2 regions of the Neoaquamicrobium sediminum genome follow, and region 1 is predicted to be linked to the other one. Evidence: riboswitches for the same ligand, from Rfam matches in the RefSeq annotation. Region 1 holds a riboswitch; the other holds the start of a gene.

Region 1 (14,235 bases):
CTCGTCGAGGATTACTAGGCCGAAACTCTCGTCGGCCATCATCTCCTGCGCCTTCGCCCATGCGCGCTCGGCCGCGGCCACGTCGCGGGCGAGATCCTGCGTCTCCCAGGTGAACCCCTCCCCCATCGCGTGCCAGACGAACATGTCTCCGAAGCGCTCGAGCGCCTGCGTCTCGCCCGTCTTCCATGCGCCCTTGACAAACTGCACGACACCGACCCGCCGACCGTGTCCCAGCATGCGCAAGGCAAGGCCAAACGCCGCAGTCGACTTGCCCTTGCCCGGCCCGGTATTGACGACCAAAAGACCCTTTTCGACCGTCTTGCCGGCGACCTCGGCGTCCTGCACGGCCTTGCGTTTCTCCATCTTGGCCTTGTGGCGCTCGGCTTGCTTTTCGTCGATCTCGCGCATCACTTCACTTTCATCGGCAGGCCGGCGACCATGAAGACCACGCTATCAGCGCGCGCCGCAACCATCTGGTTGAGGCGACCTGCAGCATCGCGAAACCGGCGCGCAAGCGCGTTGTCCGGCACGATGCCGAGCCCGACCTCGTTTGCGACGACAACCCAGCGCCCATGCGGGCTGGCGAGGGCATCAGCCAGCCGCTGCGATTCGGCCTCGACGTCACGCTCGGCCAGCATCACATTCGTCAGCCACAGGGTCAGGCAATCCAGAAGAACCGGACGACCCCCGGGCAACGCTTCCAGCGCGTCGACGAGGTCCAGTGGCGCATCGACGGTGTGCCATCGAGAATCTCGGCGCGCGCGATGATGGGCGATCCGCTCCGCCATTTCCGCGTCGAGGGCCTGCGCCGTAGCGATATAGGTCCACGGTGTGGGTTCTGCGGACAGCAGTTCCTCGGCGTGGCGGCTCTTTCCCGAGCGCGCGCCGCCGAGGACGAAAGTCAGCGTACCAGTCGGGTCAGGCAAGGCTGCTTTGCGGCTCGCCGAGCCCCTGCGCGAAACGCGGCCGCAGCACGCCAACCATGGCGCCGAGAGCCAGCCAGAAGACGAGGTTGGTCACGGTCACCGCCACAACAAAGCTGTGGTGGAGATGGGCCGGGACCAGCGTATCGTGGCTCTCCGGCTGCGGAGCGCCGATGACGTGCGGCAGCACGATCAGCACGGCACCCAGGGCCGCCAGCGCCGCCGACCGCGTCAGCGCGATAAGCGCGAGGCCACCGGCCGTGGCAATGACGACACCGATCCACCATGCCTGCCGCGCGAAGAGATCGGCGGCAGGCATGCCCGGCAGTTCGGGCGGCAGGCCTAGTCCGGGCGCAAGCGTGAACACCGAGAAACCAGCGAACCCCCAGAATAGTCCCTGCCGCCAGCCGGCGATCCCGCCAACCAGTTCGGATCCAACAACCAGCAGCAGGCTGAAGCCAATGCCGGTCACAATGGCTGCAAGGGCGGTGTAGAGGGTTCGTTCCAGCCCGTCGGCGGGCATCCAGGCCTCGTCGCCATGGCTGTGCCCGGCTGCACCGTGATCGTGTGATTCTTCAGCCGCAGCACCTTCTTCGCCGGTGCCTTCATAGGCTTCGGCTTGGAGAATGAGGGGAACCGTGAAGGCAACCTGCATGGCAGTCATGACGAGACCTGCGAGCAGGCCGGCGAGCGCCGCGACGAACACGACGTTACGAAAAATGGTCATGGCTTAACTCTCGTCTCAGTGGCAGGGAAATGCCATCGAATGGCGGTAGTCGTGGCCGGCATTGTGCACCACCTCCATGTGGGAGAAGCCCACAAAGCCGGTGATGAAAAGGCCTAGAAAACCTGCGAGCGAGAGTTGCAATAGGCGCGACTGCGACGATGTCGCAGCAATTGCACCAGATGAAGTAGCCATGATTCGTCCTTTCCCCTCCACCCGAGGGAACGTGTTTCGATGGCCGGCGGCAGGTCTCCTGGCTCGCGGGTCACAGCCCTTCCCCGCCTTCCCGAAGCGAATGCTCCAGTGGCTTTTGGGGAAAGGCTCTCCGCTTACAGTTGCGGGGGCAGCCGCGGAATCGGGCGCTGTTGGCCCTCACCGCATTCCCTCTGGTCCCTTGCGGGAACCGACGACGTATTCACCATAGCGCAATCATCGGCTGCCGCAACCTTCAATCGAGCCGCGTTGACAGCCTTACCTCGGGCGACCTAAATGGACGCCGACGGTCCTGTCGCCGCGAGGTGACAGGCTAAGAGGGAATACGGTGCGCTTTCGGGCAAATCCGTAGCTGTCCCCGCAACTGTAGACGGATAGTTCCTGTCGAATGCCACTGAAGCGGGTGCTTCGGGAAGGCGGCAGGAGCAGCGATCCGTGAGCCAGGAGACCTGCCGTCGCAGACCCAATCCTGACCGCCCGGCGGGTGTTCCCGGGCAAGGAGCGCAATGTGACGGACATAATTTCCGGCGAGTTGAAGCCGGACCTCGATGCCTCTTCGGCAGATAGCGAGACCGCGTCCGCGGTCACCATCATCGTCTGCAGTTCCTGCCGCTATCCAGGCACGCCGGCCGAAACCTTTCCACGACCCGGATCGGCGCTGGCCGACGCCACCCGCGAGGCCGCAGCAGACAGCACGGTCGACGTCAGGCAGGTCGCCTGTCTCGGCAACTGCAAGCGAGGCCTGAGCGCCGCCGTGCTGCGCGCCGGCTCGTGGAGCTACATCTTCGGTGAACTCGACACCGACAACGCCGCAGACCTCGTTGCGGGCGCGGAGCTCTTTGCCGGCTCATCCGATGGTTTCATGCCGTTCCGCAATCGGCCCGAAGCGCTCAAGCGCGGCCTCATCGCCCGCGTCCCCACAGCAGCCAACCTTCAGGATCTCAAATGAACACTTCGGTCCAGCGCATCCCCTGCACGGTCATCACCGGCTTTCTCGGCGCCGGCAAGACCACGCTTATCCGCAACCTGATCGAGAATGCCGGCGGCAGGAAACTCGCCGTCATCGTCAACGAGTTCGGCGATGTTGGCATCGACGGCGAAATTTTGCGCGGCTGCGGCGTCGAGAACTGCTCCGAGGAGGACATCGTCGAACTGGCGAATGGCTGCATCTGTTGCACCGTCGCCGACGATTTCGTGCCGGCTCTGGACAAGATCCTGTCGCGCGGCACGCAGGTCGACCACATACTGATCGAGACGTCGGGCCTCGCCCTGCCCAAGCAGCTGGTGCAGGCGTTCCAGTGGCCTGCCGTGCGCAACCGCGTCACGGTGGACAGCGTGGTGGCGGTCGTCGACGGACCCGCGCTTGCCGCGGGCGAGGTGACCGGCGACCGCAACGCGCTCGAACAGCAGCGGGCCGCGGACGAATCGATCGACCACGAAGACCCGGTAGAGGAAGTCTTCGAGGATCAGGTCGCCTGCGCGGACCTGATCGTGCTGTCCAAGAGCGACCTGCTGGACGATGCCGCCAGACGCCGGGCCGAAGCAGCGGTGGCCGAGCACCTGCCGCGCGCGGTCAAGATCGTAGCCGTCGCAAACGGCCGCATTGATGCCGGAGCGGTCCTCGGTCTCGGCCTCGCCGTCGAAGACGACATTGAGAACCGCAAGACGCACCACGATGACGAGGAAGATCACGAGCACGACGATTTCGACTCCTTCGTCATCGAGCTTCCGGCGATCGCAAGCCCCGAGGAGCTTGCCCGCAAGGTTGCAAGCGCTGCTGAGGCTGAGAACGTCCTGCGCCTGAAGGGGTTCGCCCATGTCGAGGGCAAGCCGATGCGCCTGCTGGTACAGGCTGTTGGGCCGCGCGTCTCGCATCACTACGACCGCGCCTGGGAAGCCGGCGAAGAGAAGGCGACACGGCTCGTCGTGATCGGCCTGAAAGGGCTCGACCGCGCGGCGGTGGAGCGCCTGCTGGCCGCCTGAACCATGCACATCCTCGCGACATCTTCGGCCTCTCTGGACGACCTGATCGATCCCGTCGATCTGGCCATGCAGCCGGCGGAGATGATCGCGCTGTCCTTCTCCGACAGCGACCTTGCTGCACTTTCACGGGCTTGGAAGGCCGCCGACGGCGCGTTGCCCTCGCTGCGGCTGGCGGCCTTGCGCGACTTGCGGCATCCGATGTCCGTCGACCTGTGGCTCGATGGCGCCGGCGGGAAGGCGAAGGTGGTGGTGGTGCGCCTGCTCGGCGGCCACGACTACTGGCGCTACGGCTGCGACAGGGTGGCGGAAACCGCGCGGCGAAACGGCATCGCACTTGCGCTGCTGCCGGGCGAATGCCGCGAGCGCGACGAGCGGCTGGCCGGGCTCTCGACTATTTCCGACGTCGAGTATGACGCCCTGCTGGCCTGTTTCCGCGAGGGAGGGTCGGACAATCTCGCATCGGCGCTGCGCCATATGGCGCGGCTGGCCGGCCACGCTGTCGAGGCGGCGACGGCGGCACCCATCGCGAAGGCTGGCTATTATCTGCCGGGCGACGGTGTCGTTACGCCCGAGCAGGTCGTTCCGGATGGCAGGCCCGTCGTGCCGCTGCTGTTCTATCGATCGATGCTGCTGGCGGACGACGTCGCGCCCATCGTTGCGCTGGCGAATGCGCTTGCGGGGCGCGGTATCTGTGCTCTGCCCATTTTCGTTGCGAGCCTACGCGACGACGCGGCGCGGGCTCTGCTCAAGGACGCGGTGAAGCGTTTCGCCCCGTCGCTACTGGTCACCGCGACGGCTTTCGCCACCGGTGCCGAACCCGGCGAGCAGAACATCTTCGACGAGATCGGCCTTCCGGTGTTTCAGGTAGCGATTGCCACGACGAGGCGGGATGCCTGGGCGGAAGGCCAGCGCGGTCTGGCGCCGCCAGACCTTGCGATGCATGTGGTCCTGCCGGAACTCGACGGGCGGCTTATGGCCGGCGCAATCTCCTTCAAGCAGGCGGCCGAACCAGACGCCCAACTGGCGTTGAGACCCACGGTCAACCGGCCGGAGCTTGACCGGGTCGCGCAGGTGGCCGCCCGCATCGAGGCATTCGTCACGCTGCAACGGACCCCGCCCGCCGAGCGCCGTGTGGCGATCCTCGTTCCCGACTACCCGGCGGCGGCCGGCCGTACAGGTTATGCCGTCGGCCTCGATGTGCCGCAAAGCGTGCTGGAGATGCTGCACAACCTGAAGAACGCCGGCTATGCGGTTGAGAAGATTCCCGCTTCAGCGCGCGAGCTGATGCGGCTGCTTAAGCGCGAAAGCGATGCACTTGCGCTTGATGTCTATCGGGGCGCACTTGCGAGCCTGCCTTCCGAATCCGCGCAGGCGCTACAGGAAACATGGGGTGATCCCGAACACGATGCGCCGAACGGCATGTTCGGCTTCCGCGCAGCCCGGTTCGGCAATGTCACCGTCGCGCTTGCACCTGATCGCGGCCGCTCCGCCGACAGGCGCGTCGATTATCACGATCCGGCTCTTCCGCCACGCCATGCCCTCCTTGCATTCGGCGTCTGGCTGCGCGAAGCGCTTGGCAGCCACGCATTGGTGCATGTGGGTGCGCATGGCACGCTCGAGTGGTTGCCGGGCAAGACGGTCGCGCTGTCGAACGGCTGCTTCCCCGAGATCGTTGCCGGCGCGCTGCCGGTCATCTACCCCTTTATCGTCAGCAATCCCGGCGAGGCCGCACAGGCCAAGCGGCGCATCGCGGCAGTCACGCTCGGGCACCTGACTCCTGCGCTGGTCGGCGCGGGACTGACACAAGAGCAGCAGATGCTTGAGCGGCTGGTCGACGAGTACGCACAGGCCGACGGGCTCGACCGGCGGCGGCGCGACCGGCTGGCCAAGCTCATCGTGGAAACCGCAGCCGAAACCGGCCTTGCCCGCGATGCTGGGGTTTCCACCGACAATCCCGACGAGGCATTGCTGCAGATCGATGCGTGGCTCTGCGACCTCAAGGACTTCGCGGTCAAGGACGGATTGCACATCTATGGCCGCAGCCCGGACGGGGAAGTCGACACGGTGCGCAAGGCCAGCGCCGAAGCGGAGCGAAAAGCGTTGTTCGCCGCACTCGACGGCCGACGCATTGCCGCCGGCCCCTCCGGTGCGCCGGCGCGCGGCCGCACCGATGTCTTCCCCACCGGCCGCAACCTGTTCACGGCCGATCCGCGCACGCTGCCGACGCCGACCGCCGCCGCGCTCGGCGAGGCAGCGGCAAAAGAGGTCGTGCGCGGCTACATGCAGGACCATGGCGACTATCCGCGCGCGATGGTGATCGATCTGTGGGGCTCGGCCTCCCTGCGTACCGGCGGCGAGGAAATCGCGCAGGGGCTGGCGCTGATGGGCTGCCGCCCGCAATGGGACCATGCGACCGGGCGCGTCACCGGCATCGAGGTGCTGCCGCCTGCCGCTATCGGGCGCCCGCGCGTCGACTTGACCTGGCGTATTTCCGGCCTGTTCCGCGACATGTTCCCGACCCAGATCGCATTGATCGACGCAGCGGTCGCGGCCGTCGCGGCGCGCGACGAGGCCGCTTCGGAGAACCCGCTGGCCGCTGGCCGCCGCTCTGGTGATGCGCGGCCCGTTCGAATCTTTGGGTCCGCACCCGGTACCTATGGCTCCGGCATCGAGGAGAAGCTCGCAAGCGGCGCATGGGACGAGCGGGCGGAACTTGGCCGCGCCTACCTCGACGCCGCCAGCCATGCCTATGGCGGCGCGGATGGCGAGGGCTTGGCCGCGCCCGGTGCGTTCGCGGACCGTATCGCGGGCGCCGACCTGCTCGTGCATGTCAGCGACGACCCCGGACGTGACATACTCGAAGGGTCTGCGGACGTCGCCTTTGTCGGCGGCTTCGCGGCGGCAGTCGCCGCACTCGGCGGCAAGGCCGACATCGTCATGCTCGACGTCACCGATCCGGTGCGGCCACGCGCCCGCTCCGTCGTTTCCGCCGTGACGCGTACCGTCCGCGCCCGCGCGCTCAATCCGCGCTTCATCTCTGGCCAGATGCGCCACGGCCCGCGCGGCGGCGCGGAATTTGCCGAGACTGTGGATCGTCTGGTGGGTTTTGCCGAAACGACGGAAGCGATCCCCAGCAACCTGCTGGAAGATGTGCACGACGCCTATCTCGGCGACCCTGCGGTGCGCGCCTTCCTGCTCGACCAGAACCCGGCAGCCGCGCGCGCCATCGCCGAGCGGTTCGCGACGGCACGCCGGCGCGGACTCTGGCATCCGCTGCGCAATTCGGTCGACGAGGATCTGGCCGCGCTCATCGCCGAGGCGCAGGCGCTGGAGCAGGCCGCATGAGCACCGACCTGCACCGGGGTGCCTGCCCTTCCCTTTCCGCGCCCATGCAGACGGGCGACGGACTGCTTGCACGGCTCAACCCCGCCGACGGCGCGCTGACAGGAGACCAGCTTGCCGGTGTGGCGGATGCAGCCCAAGCGTTCGGAAACGGCCAGCTTGAAATCTCCGCTCGCGGCAACCTGCAGATCAGGGGACTGACGCGCGCTTCGGCGGGTGTCCTTGCAGATGCGGTTGCGGAGTTGGGCATCGCGGTTCACCCAGGCATAGAGGTGCGGACGGGAGCCTTGGCCGGACTCGACACCGCGGAGATTGCAGACCCCCGCCCGCTCGCCGAAGCGATCCGAAAACGGGCACTGCCGCTTGCCGACCGGCTCGCGCCCAAGCTGTCGGTGGTGATCGATGGCGGCGGCGCCCTGCCTCTCGATGAACTTGTTGCGGATGTGCGGCTCCGCGCCATCTCGGCACGCGAGTGGCTAGTGGAAGCAGGCCGCACGGTGGCCGGCACCGGTGGGCCGGACGCGGCTGTCGATGCGGCGATCTTCGTGCTCGACCATCTATCCCAACGCGGCCCCGGCGCGCGCGGTCGCGACCTGGACGACGCCGCGATCAGCGCGGTTTCCGCCAGCCTGAAACCCGCCCCGCAAAGAGCCTCGGCGCAAGCGACGCTGCCGGTCGGGCGCTTTCCGTTGCGCGACGGCAGGATGGCACGCGGCATCGCGCTGGCTTTCGGCCAGATCGATGCGAGCAGCCTCGGAACCCTTGCACAAGCGGCGGAATCGGAAACGGTCTTCCGGCTTGCGCCCGGCCGTGGACTGCTGGTGCTGAACATGTCAGAGGCCGAAGAACGCACGCTGGTCGAGACCGCCACCCGGCTTGGTCTCGTGACCGAAGCGAGCGATCCCAGGCTGCGCATCGTGACCTGCGCCGGGGCGCCAGCGTGTGCCTCCGCTCATCTGGCTACCAAGGCGATCGCCGCTGCCCTGGCAATGGAGATACCGGATGGAAGCGGGATCGTTCATCTTTCCGGCTGTGCCAAGCAGTGCGCCAACCCGCGACGGGCGGCCGCGACCCTGATCGGCGGGGCGCAAGGCTACGAAATTGAAACGAAGGACGACGCAATGCGCGCGCGGCTTAAGCGCATCGCCGAAAGCCATGGCGCTGCGGCGCGGAGACGGAGTGCATGACGGCAGCGAACGACTACATACGCGATGGAACGGCGATCTACGAAAAATCCTTCGCCATCATCCGCGCAGAAGCCGACCTGTCGCGTTTCAGCGTCGCGGAATCGGATATCGCGGTTCGCATGATCCATGCCTGCGGGCTGGTTGAGGCAGCCGAAGCCTTTCATTTCTCGCCGGATTTCGTGTCTGACGGGCGCAAAGCCCTGACGGGCGGCGCGCCGATCCTGTGCGACGCCGAAATGGTGGCCCATGGCGTCACCCGTGCCCGCCTGCCGGCCGACAATGCCGTGATCTGTACGCTGCGCGATCCGCGCACCGCCGAGCTTGCCGCAAGCATGGGCAATACGCGCTCTGCCGCCGCACTTGAACTCTGGCGCGATCACCTTGCCGGAGCGGTCGTCGCCATCGGTAACGCGCCGACGGCACTGTTTCATCTACTCGACATGCTGTCGGCCGGCGCGCCGAAACCCGCTGCGATCATCGGCATGCCGGTCGGCTTCGTCGGTGCTGCCGAATCCAAGGACGCACTGGCCGAAGGCAGCCACGGCGTGCCGTTTGCCATCGTGCGCGGACGGCTGGGCGGCAGCGCGATGACGGCCGCTGCGATCAACGCACTCGCGAGGCCGGGACTGTGACGGGAAGACTCATCGGCGTCGGGACCGGTCCGGGCGACCCGGAACTGCTAACCTTGAAGGCGGTGCGCGCACTGGCGGAGGCCGACGTGATCGCCCATTTCGCCAAGCGCGGCAATTCCAGCAATGCGCGCCGCATCGTGGCGGGGCACTTGCGACTGGGCGTGGTGGAACTGCCGCTGCTCTATCCCGTCACCACCGAAATCGCGCGCAGTGACGACGCTTACGGCTCGGCGATCGGCACGTTCTACGAGGAAGCCGCAGCCTCGGTTGCCGCACATCTGGAAGCCGGCCGCAGCGTCGCCGTGCTGAGCGAGGGCGATCCTCTTTTCTACGGCTCCTACATGCACCTCCACGTGCGCCTTGCGAACCGTTTTCCGACCGAGGTGATTCCGGGCGTCACGGCCATGTCCGGCGCCTGGTCGGCGGTTGGCGCGCCCATCGCCCAGGGCGACGACGTCCTATGCGTGCTGCCCGGCACCCTGCCTGACGATGAGCTCGCACGGCGCCTTTCGGCTTCCGAGGCGTGCGTCATCATGAAGGTCGGGCGCAACCTGCCGCGTATCCGTCGCGCGCTCGACATCGCCGGACGGCTCGACGAGGCAATCTATGTCGAGCGCGCCACGATGGCGGAAATGACGTTTGCCCGGCTGTCCGAACGGCCGGACGATGCGGCTCCCTACTTTTCCATCGTGCTCGTGCCGGGATGGAGCGGGCGACGATGAATGAGCAAACGACCACAGGCCGGCTGACCGTGGTAGGGCTTGGGCCGGGCAGTCCGCGCCAGCTCACGCCCGAAGCTCACGCGGCGATCGAAGCATCCAGCGACCTGTTCGGCTACGGTCCCTATCTCGACCGCATCGCGCTGCTGCCGGGCCAGACTGCACACCGCTCCGACAACCGGGAAGAAATTGCGCGTGCTTCGGCGGCACTCGAACTGGCGGCAAGCGGCCGCCAAGTAGCCGTGGTTTCCGGCGGCGATGCCGGCGTCTTCGCCATGGCAGCAGCCGTGTGCGAGGCCATCGAGGCAGGGCCAGAAGCCTGGCGGGAACTGGAAATTTCGATCGTGCCGGGCGTGACCGCGATGCTTGCCGTGGCTGCCAGTGTCGGCGCACCGCTCGGCCATGATTTCTGCGCGCTGTCGCTGTCCGACAACCTCAAGCCCTGGGAAACGATTGAACAGCGCCTGCGCGCGGCTGCTTCAGCCGGCTTCGTGATCGCGATCTACAATCCGGTCAGCCGCGCAAGACCTTGGCAGCTCGACAGGGCGTTCACGATCCTGCGAGAAGAGTTGCCCGAGACCGTGCCGGTTGTCTTCGGTCGCGCAGCCGGCAGGGCTGACGAGAAAATGACGTTGACCGATCTGGCGAGTGCCGAGGGCGCGCTCGCCGACATGGCGACCTGCGTGATTATCGGCTCGCCCGAAACGAGAACGGTCGCGCGCAATGGGTTGCCGCCGCTCGTCTATTCGCCGCGATCGGCAGGCAGGCCGACATGATCGCCTATGCGAACAATAGCTTCATCCAGGGTCGCCGCAGCATCCCCAACCGGCGGCTGCGGCCTAGAGACCATGACGACAGGCAGGCCAAGCTGGCGCGCAGCCGCGATCTTGCCGTAGGTGGCCTCGCCGCCGCTGTTCTTTGCAACGATGATCTCGATGCCGTGCTCAAGCAAAAGCGCGTGTTCGTCGGCTTCCGCAAAGGGGCCGCGGCCGAGGATGTAATGCGCGCCGGCGATCCGCTCGACCGTGTCCACCGGCTCGACGCTTCGCACGATGTAGCGGTGTTGCGGACGGATAACGAAGCGACCGGCTTCCTGCCGTCCGATGGCGAGAAACACCGTGCGCGGCGCTTCGCCGAGCAGAGCCGCCGCGTGATCGATGTCCCGGGCGGCGATCCAGTCGTCGCCGGGCTGCGGCTCCCATGGCGCTCGCTCCAGCCGCACGAGCGGCACGGCGGCCGCACGCGACGCCTCAACGGCATTGGCGGTGATACGTGCGGCGAACGGATGGGTGGCATCGACGAGCAAATCGACCTGCCCTGCCCGCAGCCACTGCGCCAACCCCTGCGCGCCACCAAAGCCGCCGACGCGTACGTCTCCGTGCTGCTGCAGCGGATTTTCCGTTCGCCCGGCGAGCGACAGCGTCACGCGCATATCTCCCCGCGCGACGAGGCGTCGGGCAAGCACGCGTGCCTCGCTGGTGCCGCCGAGGATGAGAACATGCGGGATGGCCATGACGCCATCTAGAGAAGACAGCGCCGCACGCGCAACCGCAAAACCCTGGCTGAGCATCGTCGGCATAGGCGAGGATGGCCTAGCCGGGCTCGGCGAGGCCGCTCGTACTGCAATCGCTGAAGCTGCATTCGTGTTCGGTGGGGCACGGCACATCGAACTGGCCGCACCGCTGATCGCCGGGGAAAAACGGCAATGGCCCTCCCCGTTCGATGTCGGCGCGGTGCTCGGTCTGGCAGGAGACAAGGTCTGTGTGATGGCTTCCGGCGACCCGTTTCACCACGGTGTCGGCGCAACGCTGGCGCGCGACCTGCATCCTTCGGAATATACGGTCTTTCCCGCCCTTTCAGCCTTCAGCCTCGCTGCCGCACGCCTCGGCTGGCCGCTGCAGGACGTCGCGACCATTTCCCTGCACGGCCGGCGGATCGAGCACCTGCGACCGCTGCTGCATCCCGCAACGCGCGTCCTTGCACTGACTTCGGACGGTGCCGCACCGGCGGCCATTGCGCGAATGATGACGGAGCTGGGCTTCGGCGCCTCAAGCGTCTGCGTACTGGAAGCCATGGGCGGGCCGAACGAGCAGCGAACCGATATTGAGGCCAGCCAAACAGGCGATCGGCAATTCGGACCGCTCAATGTGCTCGGCATCGAGGTGGTCGCCGACGACGGCGCATCGGTCCTGCCACTCGCGGGCATCGGCGACGACCTCTTCGAGCATCACGGCCAGATCACCAAACGCGAGATCCGCGCATTGACGCTTTCCGCCCTGGCGCCGCGCCGCGGGGAGTTGCTGTGGGATGTCGGAGCCGGATCCGGTTCGATTGCGATAACGTGGATGCTCAAACATCCCTCCATGCGCGCAGTCGCCATCGAGCAGCACGCGGATCGCGCGCAACGCATTCGCCTCAATGCCGACACCCTCGGCGTGCCGGAACTTTCGGTGATCGAGGGCTCCGCGCCGATCGCCCTCGCCGGCCTCACTGTCCCGGACGCGATCTTCATCGGCGGCGGCGGTGCCGACGATGGCGTGGCGGAAGCAGTCATCGAAGCGCTGAAGCCCGGTGGCCGGCTGGTCGCGAATGCCGTGACGGTGGAGACGGAGATCCTTCTTGCCGGTCTGCACGCGCGGCTGGGCGGCGACCTCATCCGCATCGCGCTCTCGCGGGCGGCACCCGTCGGCACCATGACCGGCTGGCGTCCCGCGATGCCGGTGACGCAATGGATATGGACGAAGCCATGATCGTCGCCGGCATGGGATGCAAAAAAGGCACGAAAGAAGCCGAGGTGCTTGAAGCGATCGACGCCGCACTCGCCGCTCATGGCCTCAGCCGGGCCGCCCTGGGGGCATTGGCGGTGCTACCGCAGAAACAGAATGAACCGGCAATCGGTGCGGCAGCGCGGGCGCTCGGTATCGACGTGATCGTCTCCCCCGCCATCGGTAAGGAAACGCTTACGAAGTCTCCGCATTCGCTGGCCGCGACCGGCACTGGCTCGGCATCCGAGGCGGCCGCACTCGCCGGGGCGGGCGAAGGCGCCTATCTGCTCGGCCCCCGCGTGATCGCCAGCGGCGCGACATGCGCGCTGGCCAGCACGGAGCGCCAGCCATGACCATTCACTTCATCGGCGCGGGACCGGGCGCGGCAGACCTTATAACCGTTCGCGGGCGCGATCTGCTGGCTGCCTGCCCCGTCTGCCTCTATGCGGGCTCGGTGGTCCCGAGCGAACTGCTCGCCTACTGCCCGGAAGGTGCCCGCATCGTCGACACGGCCCCGCTGTCCCTCGACGAGATCGAGGCCGAGTATGTCGCCGCGCATGCCGCCGGGCACAACGTGGCGCGGCTGCATTCCGGCGACCTTTCGATCTGGAGCGCGGTGGCCGAGCAGATGCGCAGGCTCGACCGGCTTGGCATACCCTATACGCTTACGCCCGGCGTTCCCGCCTTTGCAGCAGCGGCAGCCGTGCTCGGCCGCGAACTGACGATCCCGGAGGTGGCGCAGAGCCTCGTTCTGACGCGGGTGTCCGGCCGCGCATCCGTGATGCCCGAAGGCGAGACGCTGGCGGCGTTCGGGCGCACGCAGGCAACGATGGCCATTCATCTGGCGGTCCATGCGCTGGACAGGATCGTGGCGGAGCTGACGCCCGTCTATGGCGCTGACTGTCCGGTCGCCGTGGTGGCGCGCGCAACATGGCCGGAGGAACGCGTCGTCACCGGCACGCTGGCGACAATCGAAGCCCTGCTTGCAGAGAACCCCATCGACCGCACGGCGATCGTTTTCGTTGGCCGTGGCCTTGCCGCTGAAGGTTTTCGCGAAAGCGCGCTTTATGACGCCGCCTACCAGCGCCGCTTCCGCGGACGGGAGAGTTTATGAGCCTCGCCGCAGCTATCGAGCGGCTCGACTTCGCCGGGCCCACGTTCACACCAGGCGACGTCTGGCTCGCGGGCGCTGGCCCGGGCGGCATCGGCTGCCTGACGCTGGAGGTTCTGCACGCGCTTTCATGCGCGGATGCGGTTGTCTACGACGCACTCGTCGAACCGGCGATACTGGAGGCCGCACAAGACGCCGAGCTGCATTTCGTCGGTAAGCGCGGCGGCCAGCCATCGACGCCACAGTCCGAAATCAACGCACTGCTGGTCTCGCTGGCCAGATCGGGCAAGCGGGTGCTGCGCCTCAAGGGCGGCGACCCGAACCTCTTCGGCCGTGGCGGCGAGGAAGCGCTGGCGCTCGCCGAGGCCGGCATGGCGTTCCGCTTCCTGCCCGGCATAACGGCGGCCTTCGGTGCACTGGCGGCCGCGTCCATACCGGCCACGATGCGCGGCACCAACACAGCGATCATACTGGCGACGGGCCATCTGGCGGGCGAGGACGACGATCTCGACTGGGCAGCACTGGCCGCGACCGGTCAGCCGATCGTCGTCTACATGGGCATGAGCCGGCTGGCGCGCATCGCCGATGCGTTGATTGAGGGCGGGACTGCGCCGGGCACACCCGCAGCAGCCATCG
Region 2 (14,235 bases), on a different contig from region 1:
CGCGCTTGCCGGCACGGTGACCAAGGACCTGACCACCGAGCCGCTCGGCGAGGGCGCCGACGGCCAGCCGGTCTATCTCAAGGACATCTGGCCGACCACGCAGGAAATCCAGGAATTCATCGAGAAATACGTTACGCGCGAAATCTTCGCCACGAAGTATGCCGACGTGTTCAAGGGCGACGAGAACTGGCAGAAGGTGCAGGCACCGTCCGGCGAGACCTATGCATGGGACGACCAGTCGACCTACGTGCAGAACCCGCCTTACTTCGTGGGCATGGGCCAGAAGGCGGACGCGACAGCTCCGGTCAAGGGCGCCCGCATTCTGGGCCTGTTCGGCGACAAGATCACCACCGACCACATCTCCCCGGCCGGTTCGATCAAGGCTGCGTCGCCGGCTGGCAAGTATCTCACCGACCACGGCGTCGGCGTTGCCGACTTCAACCAGTACGGCACGCGTCGCGGCAATCATGAGGTGATGATGCGAGGCACCTTCGCCAATATCCGCATCCGCAACCACATGCTCGGCGAAAACGGCAAGGAAGGCGGCTTCACGATCCACTATCCCTCCAAGGAGGAGATGTCGATCTACGATGCGGCCATGCAATACAAGGCCGAGGGCGTGCCGCTGGTGATCTTCGCGGGCGTCGAATACGGCAACGGCTCGTCCCGCGACTGGGCTGCCAAGGGCACCAACCTGCTCGGCGTTCGCGCCGTGATCGCGCAGTCGTTCGAGCGCATCCACCGTTCCAACCTCGTCGGCATGGGCGTCGTGCCGTTCACGCTGGACGAGGGCACGAGCTGGGCGTCGCTGGGCCTGAAGGGCGACGAGACCGTCACCATTGACGGGCTCGAGACCATCAAGCCGCGCCAGAAGATGGTGGCCAAGGTGACATATGCCGACGGCACGGTGAAGGACGTTCCGATCCTTTGCCGCATCGATACGCTCGATGAGCTGGACTACTTCAAGAACGGCGGCATCCTGCAGTACGTTCTGCGCGATCTCGCCGCGTAGTCACCAGCCGGGAAACGAAACGCCAAGCGCCTCGGTTTCATCGTTGATGATGCCGAGGCGCGCTTCCATCGCCGCAATTTCCTCCTGCGTGATGGTCCTAAGGGCCTCGATCTCCAGGAACAGCTGCTCCAGGCCGCCCGGCGTCACGGTGGCGAACATCTGGCCTTCCTCGTCACTGATATTCACCCAGCCATGACGCACATGCGGCGGCAGCACCACAACCGAGCCGGGTGGCGCGTCGAACTCGTCGTCACCGCAATGGAAGCGATAGAGGCCGCGGATCACACGAAAGACCTCGGTCTCGCGCGTATGTGTGTGCGGTGCGGGGCCTTTTCCGGGTGGCGTGAACGTCTCCCACATGCCGAAGGCGCCGTCGGTCTCGGCAGCAGTGGCATGCACGATCATGCGCGCGCCGAAGGGCGTTCGCCCAATGCGCTCACTGCCCGGTATCGATACGACTGCGCTTGTGAAGCTGGACATGGGAACGACCTCTCCGTGTCATCCCCGATCATACCATAGTTGCGGCAAGGCGACGCTTACTGCAAAGGGGCCTGCAGGTTCATCCGGCCGACTGAATGGGTGGCCGTGCGAGCCGGGCATCGCCTGCGGCTCCATATCGCGCAACGGCTGCCAGCAGCACGCCCAGAAGGAGCCCGTTGAGCGTGTGCCAGAGGAAATGCGTGCCGAGCGGCATGGCTTCGCACACATGCGGGTCGAGTGCACGGAAGCTGACGGATACGACGAAGATGCCGGCGGCTGCCAGGTTGTACCAGCCGGCCGGGTGTCCGCTTCGCAGAACCAGCAGACCGAACACGAATAGCGCCAGGAAAGGCGGCAGATAGCCGGTCGAACCGTTGGAGGCGTCACGCAGCCAGTCTGGCACGAGCGCCGTGAAAACGCCGGCTACGACATAGAACGCCACGAACGCCATCAGTGACGACAGCCAGGACAGGCCCATGAATCGGCGCAGGTTGAACAGGGTATAGGCAAGCGTGAAGCCGGCTATCGGCAGGATGTCGGCCCACATAGTGAGCCGGGTGGCGAAGGTGTGGAACAGGAAGGAGCCGACGCCGATCGCCACTACCCACCAGCAAAGCAATTCCGAGAAGGCGTCTTTCCCGCGCCGCCGCGTCGCGCAAAGGCCCCACAGTCCGGCCATGACGAAAGCGAGATTGGTCAGTGCATTGACGGGCTCTGACCAGAATTCCGGGCCGGTACGTTCGCAATAGAGGTCGAAACGGGTCTGCAGATCGTCAAACATTCGCGGCTCCGAAGCACGGCATTGAAGATTGGTACAAAAATTTCACCGCAACGTGACTTTCCGTTGAGGGCTGCGATGCCTAATCTGCGCAGCCATCAAGAAGGGTCCGGTCGGGGACCCGACAGGGAAATTCGGAAACAACCATTGGGCGTGAACCTTCTGAGGCTGGCGACGGCCGTGCTCCTGCTTGCATTGCCCTATGGCGCGCTCGCGCAGGAAAATGTCAAGCGGCCGAAGGCTGTCGTGGAGCTCTTTACAAGCCAGGGCTGCAATTCCTGTCCGCCGGCGGACGAGACGCTAAGTCGCCTTGCGCTGGCCGGTGACGTGGTGGCTCTGGCCTACCACGTCGACTACTGGGACTATCTCGGTTGGCGCGACACGCTCGCCAGCGCCGACAACACCGCGCGCCAGCAGGAATACAACCGCGCCTTCGGGAACCGCTCAGTCTACACGCCCCAGGCGGTCGTCAACGGCCGCCAGCAGATGAATGGCGCCAAGCGCGGCAAGGTCGAGGCGGCCATAGAGCGCATGGCGGGTACCGCGGAAGGCATGGTCGTTGACGTCAAGGTCTCCTACAGCGGCGATTCGGTCATCATCGAGACCGGCGAATTGCCGCGTTCGGTCGACGAAGCACATGTCGTGCTGGTCTATTTCAATGCGGCGAGCGAGGTGGAAATCACCCGCGGCGAAAATCGCGGCCGAAACTTCACTTATCTGAACGCCGTGTCGGGCTTTCACTCGGCAGGCATGTGGCACGGCAAGAAGGCGCGGTTCGAATTGCCGATGAGCGAAGTCGCCAAGAAGGGCGCCGGCGGCTGCGCCGTGCTCGTGCAGGAGATGGTGTCGGGTGGACTACCCGGCCCGATCCTGGGCGCCGCGATCGTTACCCGTCCCCCAAACTGGTGAAGACACCGTCAGACGGTTCCCGTAAAAACAAAAACCGGCACTGGGACCAGCGCCGGTGATTGCTTGCTTTGGGATCGTCGTACCTTCGACGTCCGGGCGTTCACCCGGAGTTGGTTCGATCCGACCTTGCCCCGTGGGCGGGGGGCTTGGGGTTACAGGGCCTTGCCGGACCGAACCGTCTCAGGCAACAGGTGGATGGTCGCCACACAATGGGGCGTCAGCTTGGATAAAATGCGGCGACAATAAGGCGAGCCATCACCAATCACGACACGCCGTGGCACTTTGTGATGCAATGTGACGGAACTTTTTCGACTTCACATCGAACCCTGACGTGACCCGCGCTGGGCAACGGGGCTTGCATTTCCGGTCTGGAAGCGCGACCTTCGTATTGTCGTCGAACTGTCACGAAAGGCCACTGCATGACCGATCACGGCACCGGAGCGGAGGGTAAGGACGATTCCGCAATATTGATCCCGCTGCACGAAAGGCGGCGCGAGCGGGATGAGCTTCCGGTAACCTTTCATCGGCGAGAGCTCGATCAGATCCTGAAAATCTACGGCACCATGGTCGCGGCAGGCGAATGGCGCGACTACGCCATCGACCATCTGCGGGACCGTGCAGTGTTCTCGGTCTTTCGGCGCACCAGCGAAGTGCCGCTCTACCAGATCGTCAAGACGCCGGCGCTGGCGCGACGACAGGGCGCTTTTTCGGTGGTCGCCGCGAGCGGGATGATCCTCAAGCGCGGACATGAACTCGGCCGCGTTCTTGCCGTTTTCGACAAGCCGCTGAAGCTGGTGGGTACCTGAACGCCTAATGACCGGGCGCGTCGTCGTCGGTGTCGGCCTCGTTGCCGCCCGCTGGCTCGATCGCGGCAATCCAGCGGTTGATTTCGGCATGCGCCGCGGTATCCGAAGCCTCTGCCGTCACATGGGCCTGCTGGCGCAGGGCCAGTCGCATCGCGACGCGGCCGAGGCGCGTGCGCGGCAGACCATAGGTAGTCGGTTCGTCGGCACGTGAAACCGCCTCCAGCACCCGCGTCTTTTCGGCGACGGCTTCCGTCGATCCGAAACGGACGAGCATCTGCTGGAAGGCTTCATGCAACGCGGCGTCGAACGGGCGGTCTTCGCCCATCGCGCCGATCACGGGATTGCCGGGATGAAGCGAGCCGAGCGGCAGCAACCCTTTCGGTATCGGTGTGTTTGCCGAGTGCGTGCGACCGGTGGCGAGCAATTTGGGTAACAGGTGGGTGTGGGGTCCAGGCGGGGAGACGCCGCCCGTGTCCGGCCCGCCGATCTTCTGATAAACCTCGACGCGACCGATATTGGTGATCGCCACGCGGTGCGGATGGGCCGTGAGGATAGCTGGCATCGCCGGATTGCCGGGTTCGAACAGCGAGCGCCCTTCGGCCTGCCGCAAGATTTCGAGCAGCGCCGGATCGGCAGTCCTGATGCAGAAATCGCATTGCGGCAGCGAAAGCCCCATGTCGAACAGCACGCCATCGCGGTCCTGCGGCCGCACAGCTTCGATGTCAGGCCCAAGCTCGGTCAGCACGGCGCGCGCGGTGCGTCGCGCTGTCGCCTCCGGCATGCACAGGGCGACCGCCTGCGTCCAGCGATGGGCGCGCGGGCTCAGGGTCTCGTAGGCGAGGGGCACGATCTCGGCGACACGGTCGGCATCGATGCGGACACCGCCTCTCGATGTAGCTCTGGCAAGGCCGGCTGCGTCGTCAACCTGCGGCTTTTCCCCTTCGTCGTGATGGAACTCGGCGATCGCGCCGAACGTGCCCATGCTCCAGCCGGAGCGCCAGTCGCAAAGATGTTCGGCAAGGAGTTGCGGCAGCTGCGTCATTGTCTTCGCCTCGTCATTCGGCCAGGTCGAGCGGGTGGACGACGAGGCCGCCGCCGTCTTCGCCCAGATAGGCCTGGATGCCATATACGTCGCGCAGACGCGCAGCGGTGAGAACGTCCCGAGGCGGGCCATCGGCGACGATCGATCCGTTGGCCAAGAGAACCAGCCGTGAACACCAGCGTGCGGCGAGTCCAAGGTCGTGCAGGCACGCGATGACGCTCCGCCCCTCCTTGGCGAGCCCGGCAAACACGCGCATCAGCGTGATCTGGTGCGCGGGATCGAGCCCGGCCGTCGGCTCGTCGGCCAGCATCAAGGGCGCCTCCTGCGCCAGCGCGCGGGCGATCAGCACGCGCGCCTTTTCGCCACCGGAAAGCTCGGTGGCGCGGCGGGTTGCGAAGTCTTCGACATCCATGCGCCGCATAGCCTCACGTACCGCCGCTTCATCCGCCGCGCCGGGACGGGCGAAAGGCGGCAGGTGGGGCGCGCGGCCGAGGCCGACAAGACGCTCGACGGTTACCGGCCAGGCGATCTCGCGCTCCTGCGGCAGGTAGGAGACCAGCTTGGCGCGTTGCGCCGCGCTCATCGATGCGGCAGCCTGGCCGCCAAGCTCGATATTGCCTTGGGACGGCGTCAAGCCGAGGATGGTGCGCAGCAGGGTCGACTTTCCGGCCCCGTTGGGCCCGATCAGGCCGACGAATTCGCCTTCCTTGACCGTCAGTGCGACGTCGCGCAGCACGGTCTTGCCGCCGAGTTCGGCCGAAAGACTGGAAAGGGCCAGCAGCGTCACAGCATCCGCCTCCGTGTGCGCCAGACGAGCCACAGGAAGAACGGCGCGCCGACGATGGCGGTAAGCACACCGAGCTTCAGGTCGCGGCCGGGTGCGATCAGGCGGACGAGTATGTCTGCTGCAAGAAGCACTGTAGCGCCTCCCAGCGCGCTGGCTGGCAGCAGGCGGGATGGCACGGCACCAACCAGCGGCCGCAGCACGTGGGGCACCACAAGTCCAATGAAACCGATCGCGCCGGCGATCGCGGTAGCCGCGCCGACAGAAGCCGCCGTGCCGAACACGGCGAGGAACTGGACCCGACGCATGTCGACCCCCATGCTTGCGGCGGCATCCGAGCCCAGCGTCAGCACGTCAAGCGGCCGCGTCAGCATGCCAAGCATCACCCAGCCTGCAAGCATGAATGGGGCCGACAGCCACAGATGGGTCATCGATCGGTCGGTGAGCGAGCCCAGCATCCAGAATACGATTTCGGTAGCGGCGAAGGGGTTGGGCGACAGGTTCAGCACCAGCGATGTCATCGCGCCGGCAAAGGCCGAAATTGCTACGCCTGCCAGGATGATCGTGAGCGTGCCGCCGCGCTCTCCGGCCATGACGCGCAGCAGCAGCACAGCCAGCACGGCGCCCGCCAGGGCTGCAAGCGGCAGGCCGAGCGGAAAGGCAACCGAGATACCGGTGTAGATGGCGACGACGGCGCCCAGAGAGGCCGAAGCGCTGATGCCGAGGAGGCCAGGCTCTGCAAGCGGGTTGCGCAGATAGCCCTGCAGTACCGCACCGGAGAGACCGAGGGTCGCGCCGATCATCAACCCCAGCAGCGCGCGGGGGAGGCGTATCTCACGCATCACCAGGGTCAGCAGGTCGGCGTCGCCGGAAACAAGCGCCCTGATGCTCTCGCCGAAGCCGACATCCGCCGGTCCGGTGGTCAGCGACACGAAAAACAGCGCAAGCGTTGCCGCCGCAAGCGCGCCAAGCACCGCCGCATAGCTGATGCGATCGCTCATCGCGCGGCCTCTGCATGGGCATTCGCCGCATCGCGCAGGAGTCGCGCCGCCTCGAGCGTGAAGGGCGCGCCGCATATCCAGTAGCGGTCGGGAATGCGCACCAGCCGGTCCTGCGAGGCGATCGCTGTGAAGGCGGGATGCCGGAAATTCTGATGGGCGAGAGCTGGGCGGTCGTAAGTGCGTTCGCCGAGCACGACCAGATCCGGGTTGGCAAGCACGAGCTCCTCGAGTGGAAGGCGCTGGACGCCGACGATCCCGAGCCGGTCGGCGATGCTTTGCAGGCCTGCGGCCTCTATCACGGCGTTGGACAGCGAGCCGTCGCCGGACGTGTAGCTGTTGGCGGAATAGATCGCGACGGAAAGCGGCGGCGCCGGTTCGCGTGCCAGTTCCGCCAGCCCCGCATCGAGTTCCGCGATCAATTCATCCGCGCGCTGCTGCCGCCCAAGCAACTCGCCCATGCGGCGTATGTTGGCCCGCACGCCCTCGAACGTGCCTTCGGGGGCGAATTCCTCCACCCGAAAGCCCAGGCGCCGCAACATGTCGATGGTTGCCCGCGTGGTGAAAGTGCCGGCAATCACCAGGTCCGGCTGCATCAGGAAGATTTCCTCGCCGAGCCCGTGATTGACGACATAGCGTCCCGCCTCGTCGGCCAGCACGGACACGCCCGGATCGCCGGCAAGGTGCGAAACGGAGTGGAGCTGCCCCTCCGCGGCCAGCAGCATGGCGAGCTGGTCGGTGCAGACATTCATCGAGACGACGCGGCTTGGTGCGGCGTCGGTCGCCCGCGCCGGCGATATCCCCGCAGCAATTGTCAGGGAAACGGCAACTATGGCGCGGGCGATGAACACGGCGCGTTTCCCGATCAGAATTGCCGTGTCAGGCTCAAATTGATCGTCCGGCCCGGCGCGCGGTAGCCCGCAACAGTCTCGTACGTCTCATCGAACAGGTTCTCGACCGAGAACTTCATCGTCGACTTCTCATCGAAGCGATAGCTGGCGGAAAGATCGACCGTAACATAGTCCGGCGCCCTGGTGGTGTTGGCCACGTTCGAGTGCTTGGAGGCCACGTAGAGCACCTTGGCCGACAGGTCGAGCTTGTCGGTGGCGGCGAAGTTCAGCTCCGCGCCCGCCTTGAAGCGATCGCGGTTGGGGATATGGAGCCCGTTATCGAGATTGACCGGATCGCGCACGTCGAGGGTCACCTTGCCGCTCCAGCGCTCGTCGAAAGCGTGCCACACAGATGCCTCGAAGCCGGTGATGCGCGCACGCGCGACATTGAACGGGATATAGGTCGCCGGCATTGAGGCGATCGCGTCACGCAGCCACGTCTGGTAGAAAACGAGATCGACGCTGGTATCGGCGTTCGGCTGCCAGGCTAGCCCGACCTCGTAGGTCTGCGACTTCTCCGGGCGCAGGTCCGGATTGGAATAGCCAGGGTAATAAAGGTCGTTGAAGGTCGGGGCGCGGAAGCCCGTACCATAGGATGCGCGGCCGACAAGGCCCGGCACGAATTCGTAGCTGGCGCCGATATTGTAGGTGGTCGCATCACCGAACTGCTCGTTGTAGTCGTGGCGGATGCCGCTATCGACGGTAAGCGCGCCATAGTCGAGCGAGTATTGCGCGAAACCGGCTGCAAGCGTGCGGCCCGTGACGGCTAGCGGCAAGGTGGTGTCGACGCTTTCGCGATAGACCTCGAAGCCGCCAAGCAGCGTGTGGTCGACCAGTCCAGTCGTGAAGCTCTTTTCTGTCGATGCAAGAACGCCATAGCGGGTCGTGTCAAATTCGTCCTCGCCCGGCACGCCGTCACGGAAATTCGTGCTCAGGTCTACGCCGCTCGAAAATTCCACCGTCGACGACCAGTCGTCGGTGTGGTCGAAGGTTGCACCGGCCTTGCCAGCGAAAGTCGTGGTGTCGACCTCGTTGAAGCCGGGAGCGGTGGCGTCATACTGGCTGCGGCCACGCGAGAAGAGACCGTCGGCATAGAGCCGGCCCCAGCCGAACTGCTTGGAAAGCGAGAAATTGAACGAGCCCTGCATGAACCCGTCATCATCGGGTTCGTGCCCCCAGGTCGTCGGCAGGGTGAAGTCGTAGCCACGCGTGCCAAGGATGCCGCCGCCGACCGAATATTCGAGGCCGTCCACCTCGCCACGAAGGTCTGCGGATAGCTGCGCACCCCACGGATGGCTGACGCCCGCCGTCACGCTGCCGCAGAAATTGCGGCCGTCACCGCAGGCACCGCCGCGCTTGGTGATGATGTTGATGACGCCGCCCATCGCATCGGCGCCGTATTGCGAAGAATGAGGCCCCTTGGCGATCTCGATACGCTCGATCGCCGACAGCGGAATATTGAAAAGCGAGCTGGTGCCGCTTGTTGCCGCTGCGGTGCGCACGCCGTTGACCAGCACCAGCGTCTGGGTCGAGGACATGCCCCGAAGCTGCACGTTGGATGAAGCGCCCTGGCCACCGTAGCTGGTTATCGAAACGCCGGTGTAGCGCTTGAGCAACGACGGCAAGTCGGCCGCCGCCGAGCTTGCTATCTCCGCCTCGTCGACAACCGTCACCGACGACGTCGAACGGATCAGCGGCGTCTCGCGCCGCAACGGCGTCGTTACCACGATCGTGTCCAGAACGGTCGTGTCGTTGTCCGTACCGAGCGCGCTCTGCCCCTGCGCCGCCCCACATGCGAGCGCCAGCGCGCTTGCCGTCAAAATCCACTGTCTCATGTCTGTCCCCGCTTCCAGGCAAGGGCGCTACGCGCCCCGGTTTCATCAGAACCGCAGACGGTTTCAGGCTTGAGGCTTATGACGGGCGAATGCACATCGAACCCCGGCCGTTTCCGGCATGCGGCAACTTTCGATGTCACCGCGACGGACGACCGCGCTAGGACACACCCCGTATCCTGGCTTGGGTGACTGGAACGGCAGGTCTCCTGGCTCCCGTGTCATCGCCTCCTTCCACCTTCCCGGCCGATCGAGGCCAGTGGCATGTCCGGTAGTTGGCTCAACGGTTACAGTTGCGGGGGCAGCCGCGGCATTGGCCCACAAAGGCCGCACCGCGTTCCCATTTTCATCCGCCTCGCGGCGGAACCAGTTCCAAGATCGTGCTATCGCGTGCGAAGCCGCTCGTCAACGCAGTTGGATGCCGTTGGATCAACGGGAAATGCCGATCCTGATCGCTTCGAGGATCCGCTGGGCGGCCTTGCCGTCCCCGTAGGGGTTGGTGATTTCGCTGACACGCCTGTACGCCTCGGGCGAATCGAGAAGATGGGTCGCCTCACGGACGATGACGTCAGGATCTGTTCCGACCAAACGTGCGGTGCCGGCTTCTACTGCCTCTGGCCTCTCCGTCACGTCGCGGGTGACGAGCACAGGCTTGCCGAGCGACGGCGCTTCCTCCTGGATGCCGCCGGAATCGGTGATGATGAGGTGCGACCGACGCATCAGGTAGATGAACGGCAGATATTCCAGTGGATCGATCAGGAAGACGTCGTCCACGCCGGACAGGGTCTCGCGTGCGGCCTGCTGTACGTTCTCGTTCAGATGGACCGGATAGACGACCTGCACGTCGCCGCGCCTCGCCAGCCGCGCGAGTGCCTCGCACATGCGGCGCAGGCCACCGCCGAAGTTTTCGCGGCGATGCCCCGTGACCAGCAAGAGACGTTTGGCCGGATCGAGATAGGTGAAATCCGAGGCGATCGCATTTTGCCTCGCCGCGTCGCCCTCGATCAGATCGGAGGCCATCAGCAACGCGTCGATGACGGTGTTGCCGGTAACGGCGATGCGCGAAGCGTCGATCCGTTCGTCGAGCAAGGCTTGGCGCGCCTGCGGCGTCGGCGCGAAGAGCCAGCGTCCGACCACGTCGATGACGCTGCGGTTCATCTCCTCTGGCCACGGACGCATGATGTCGCGGGTGCGCAGGCCTGCTTCGACATGGCCTACCGGCACCTGATGGTAGAAGGCCGCCAGCGCCGCCGCCATGGCCGTGGTCGTATCGCCATGGACCAGAACGACGTCCGGCTTGTGCTCGCGGATCACCTTTTCCATACCCTGCAGCACACGCACGGTTATGTCGGTGAGTGACTGGCCGGGCGTCATGATGTCGAGATCGATGTCAGGCTCGATCCCGAAGATACCGAGCACCTGATCCAGCATCGTGCGATGCTGCCCCGTCACGCAGACGAGGGTCTCGAAAGCGGAATCGGCGCGAAACGCGGCCACGACAGGCGCCATCTTGATGGCTTCCGGGCGGGTTCCGAATACGATTGCTACCTTCAAGTGCTGCTCCGCGTTTCTAGCGCCGTGTCGTCAGGCAGCGGGCTGCTCGGCGGATGGATCGTCTCCGGTGGCGCCGCCGGTCTCGCTTGCCGTGAAGAAGGCGGATGCCTTCGGCACGGACCCCCTGAACGCGATCCTGCCCTTGCGCATCACGACCGCCCGTGTGCAGAGCGCCGACAGGACGGCCGTCGAGTGCGAGGCAACGACGATTATGCCGCCGGACGCTGTGAACGTTTCCAGTCGCTTCTCGGCTTTCGAATGGAAACGCTTGTCGCCGGCCCCGATGACCTCGTCTATCAGGAGGATGTCGGCCTCCAACGCGGTCATGAAGGCGAAGCCAAAGCGGGCACGCATGCCGGCGGAATAGGTGCCGACCGGCAGATCGAAGAAGTCGCCCAGCTCGGTGAAATCGACGATGTCCTCGACGACGTCGGGGATCCGCTTCGGGTCGAGCTGGTGGAGAGCGGCAAGCCGCTGGACGTTTTCCAGGCCGGTCAATCTCAGGTCGATGCCGGCGACCGTGCTGAAAAGCGTGAGGATCTTGCCGCTGTAGGTGCGGGTGCCGCGCGAAAGCGGGAGAATGCCTGCCAGCGTGCGCAGCAGCGTGCTTTTGCCGGAGCCGTTGTTGCCGATCAGACCGAGGCGCACGCCTTCGCGCAGATCGAGATTGATGTTGTCCAGCGCGCGCACGAATGTGCGGCTTTCCATCTTGAAGATGGTGCCGCCGAGCAGGTCGCCGACGCCACGCCCGCGGTCGCGCCCGCTGCGCATGACCGGGTAGTCGACGCCTGCCTTGGTCAGTTCGATGTGTGTCATCGCCGCAACCTCTTCGTCAGACCTTGAAGATCATCCACCTGCGCGTGACGCCGAAAAGCCAGATCGACGCGACCACCACCAGCAAGGTGAAGGAGCAGGCGTAGATATAGGAGATCGCCTCCGGTACGCGTCCGAGCGCAGGCTCGCGGACGACGGCGATCAGATGGGTGAACGGATTGACCATTGCGATAAGGCCTCTCATCCCGCCGCGCTCGTCGGCGTACCATAGAAGCGGGGTTGCGAAAAACATGATGCCCATGATCGAGTTCACCGCCTCTGCCAGGTTCGGCAGAAAGGAACTTACCACCATGAAGGTGAGCGCCGTCGCGAAAATGAAAACGACGGCGATGATGATTCCCGGTACGAGCAGCAGCATGGCTGCGTTGAAGGTCTGCGGATAGACCGCGAGGTATCCTGCAAAACCCAATATGGAAAAGGCGAAACGCACCGAGTGCTCCGTCATGAACCGCATGACGCAGGCCAGATAGGTGACGTTGCCGTTGCCAAGAATGATCTTGTTCCGCGTCAGGATGCCGTAGCCGGACGTAACTGCCGCCGAATAGAAGGCGAACAACGGCATGCCTATCGAGAGATAGCCGAAATAGTCGTGATGATTTGCCGCGACGGCCGGACCGAGCACGAGAAAGATCACGGTGACGCGCAGCAGCGACTGGAACGTGTAGAACAGCAATCCGAAACGCGTGCGGTGCATCGGAAGCTGAGCGTCGTGAAAACCGAACAGGGACCAGAACCGCCACGACGTGACGACGGAGCGAAATTCGGCGAGGATGGCTTGCAACGGCTGATACCTTGAATTCTATCCCGCTTGATGCGGCAGCGAGTGTCCCGCGCCGCGCCGGGACACCGTTTGCCCGACCATTGAGGCGGCTGCAAGGTATTTGTTCCCTTTCAAAGCTTCCCGGCCAACTGGACAGGGGCGGGGTCAGGGGCTAAGAGACCGCGTCGCCCACACAGCCGGGATTTCATGTCGCCACCGCAGGTCATCGTCGCATCCGCGCACCCCTACATGCCGGAGATGCGGCTGGGTACCTCCTATCTCGCCGAGGCGCTTGCCAACCGTGGCTGGGACGTCCTTTACCTCGACCAGCCAACCTCGCTGCTCCATCTCGTGCACCCGAGATCGAGCGGCATCGCTCGCAGGAAGCTGAGAAGCGCGGCCGAAACGGCGCGCGGCCGCGAGCAGGTGTTCGCCACGCCGGCCGGCGGCAGCGTCCGGCTCCTGAGCGTCGCGGCTTGGTGGCCACATGTGAACGTTCCCGTTTTTCGCAATGCCTTCATCCTCGATCGCTGGTGGCGCCATACCTACCCTTCGATCACGCGCTACGTGGCGGCCAGCGGCTTCTCGGACGCGCGGGCCCTGCTGTTCGACAGTCCCTATTTCCATTCGCTGGGCGGCGCACTGGGGGTGCCGACGGTCTATCGCTACGCCGATCGCATCCAGTGCTTTCCCGAGGTGACGCCGGCTCTGGTGGACAAGCAGCAGGCCGTGTTCCGCGACGCCGCGCTTGTCGTGCACACGTCCAAGGCGCTGCTCGACGACCTGGGCGGACGCGAGGGCAAGACGCTTTACCTGCCCAACGGCGTCGACATCGACCGGTTTTACGGCTCGTGGGACGAGCCGGAGGAGTTGCGGGGCATCGCCGGGCCGAGGATCATCTACGCCGGCACGATCGGGCCATGGTTCGACTGGACAGCATTGCTGGCGGCCGCGCAGGCCTCTCCTGATCTGCAATTCGTGCTGCTGGGTAAAGTCACGACCGATCTGCCGCAGGCCTTGCCCGGCAACGTCCATCTGCTTGGCGCGGTGCCTTTCGCACGGATCCCATCGTTCCTTGCCCATTGTCAGGCAGGTATAATTCCGTTCGACGCTGCCGCCATGCCGGAACTGGTGAACGCGATAAATCCGCTCAAGCTCTATGAATACTGCGCCGCCGGCCTGCCGGTGGTGAGTTATGCATCAGCCGAGATCGAGGCGGCCGCCGGCCACGTGCGGCTTTACCGGACGCCCGGCGAATTCGCGGAAGGTGTCAAAGCGGTACTCGCCGAGGAAACCGCGCCGGCACGCGAAGCGCGTCGCGCATGGGCGGACGGAACGTCCTGGCGACGGCGTGGCGAAGAGCTGGAGCGCGCTATTCTGGCGCTGTGAGGGCCTCGCTTGCGGCCAGGCGATCGATCGCAACATCGTCACGCTCGAGCACCACGTCGAAAAGCGGCTTTGCGCGCGAAAGCAGCGGAAAACGGTTCGGCTGTGACGGCTCGACCAGAACCGTTACGAGCCCCTGCCGCCGCGCCTTGTGAAGCATGGCTGCGGCC

The links. A riboswitch is a leader RNA that binds a small molecule or an ion and turns the genes downstream of it on or off. The one in region 1 is predicted to bind cobalamin.
Region 2: linked by a shared signal. The riboswitch ahead of V1479_RS00055 (TonB-dependent receptor domain-containing protein) and the one ahead of V1479_RS20395 (CbtB domain-containing protein) in region 1 are both predicted to bind cobalamin.

The regions. Positions count from the first base shown of each region.
Region 1 is NZ_JAZHFV010000006.1:743,764-757,998, reverse strand. It holds gene cobO (cob(I)yrinic acid a,c-diamide adenosyltransferase) at 1-408, opposite strand, end outside; gene cobU (bifunctional adenosylcobinamide kinase/adenosylcobinamide-phosphate guanylyltransferase) at 408-926, opposite strand; gene V1479_RS20400 (CbtA family protein) at 919-1,650, opposite strand; gene V1479_RS20395 (CbtB domain-containing protein) at 1,666-1,842, opposite strand; cobalamin riboswitch at 1,874-2,070, opposite strand; cobalamin riboswitch at 2,131-2,331, shown strand; gene V1479_RS20390 (DUF1636 family protein) at 2,369-2,809, shown strand; gene cobW (cobalamin biosynthesis protein CobW) at 2,806-3,843, shown strand; gene cobN (cobaltochelatase subunit CobN) at 3,847-7,188, shown strand; gene cobG (precorrin-3B synthase) at 7,185-8,372, shown strand; gene V1479_RS20370 (precorrin-8X methylmutase) at 8,369-9,004, shown strand; gene V1479_RS20365 (precorrin-2 C(20)-methyltransferase) at 9,001-9,726, shown strand; gene V1479_RS20360 (precorrin-3B C(17)-methyltransferase) at 9,723-10,499, shown strand; gene V1479_RS20355 (cobalt-precorrin-6A reductase) at 10,466-11,236, opposite strand; gene cbiE (precorrin-6y C5,15-methyltransferase (decarboxylating) subunit CbiE) at 11,235-12,473, shown strand; gene V1479_RS20345 (cobalamin biosynthesis protein) at 12,452-12,841, shown strand; gene cobM (precorrin-4 C(11)-methyltransferase) at 12,838-13,602, shown strand; gene cobA (uroporphyrinogen-III C-methyltransferase) at 13,599-14,235, shown strand, end outside.
Region 2 is NZ_JAZHFV010000001.1:6,378-20,612, reverse strand. It holds gene acnA (aconitate hydratase AcnA) at 1-1,012, shown strand, start outside; gene V1479_RS00095 (cupin domain-containing protein) at 1,013-1,492, opposite strand; gene V1479_RS00090 (ceramidase domain-containing protein) at 1,572-2,273, opposite strand; gene V1479_RS00085 (DUF1223 domain-containing protein) at 2,424-3,179, shown strand; gene V1479_RS00080 (DUF2794 domain-containing protein) at 3,599-3,985, shown strand; gene V1479_RS00075 (DUF6925 family protein) at 3,990-5,027, opposite strand; gene V1479_RS00070 (ABC transporter ATP-binding protein) at 5,041-5,814, opposite strand; gene V1479_RS00065 (FecCD family ABC transporter permease) at 5,811-6,812, opposite strand; gene V1479_RS00060 (ABC transporter substrate-binding protein) at 6,809-7,660, opposite strand; gene V1479_RS00055 (TonB-dependent receptor domain-containing protein) at 7,675-9,534, opposite strand; cobalamin riboswitch at 9,714-9,917, opposite strand; gene wecB (non-hydrolyzing UDP-N-acetylglucosamine 2-epimerase) at 9,961-11,085, opposite strand; gene V1479_RS00045 (ABC transporter ATP-binding protein) at 11,116-11,901, opposite strand; gene V1479_RS00040 (ABC transporter permease) at 11,918-12,700, opposite strand; gene V1479_RS00035 (glycosyltransferase) at 12,887-14,068, shown strand; gene V1479_RS00030 (hypothetical protein) at 14,052-14,235, opposite strand, start outside.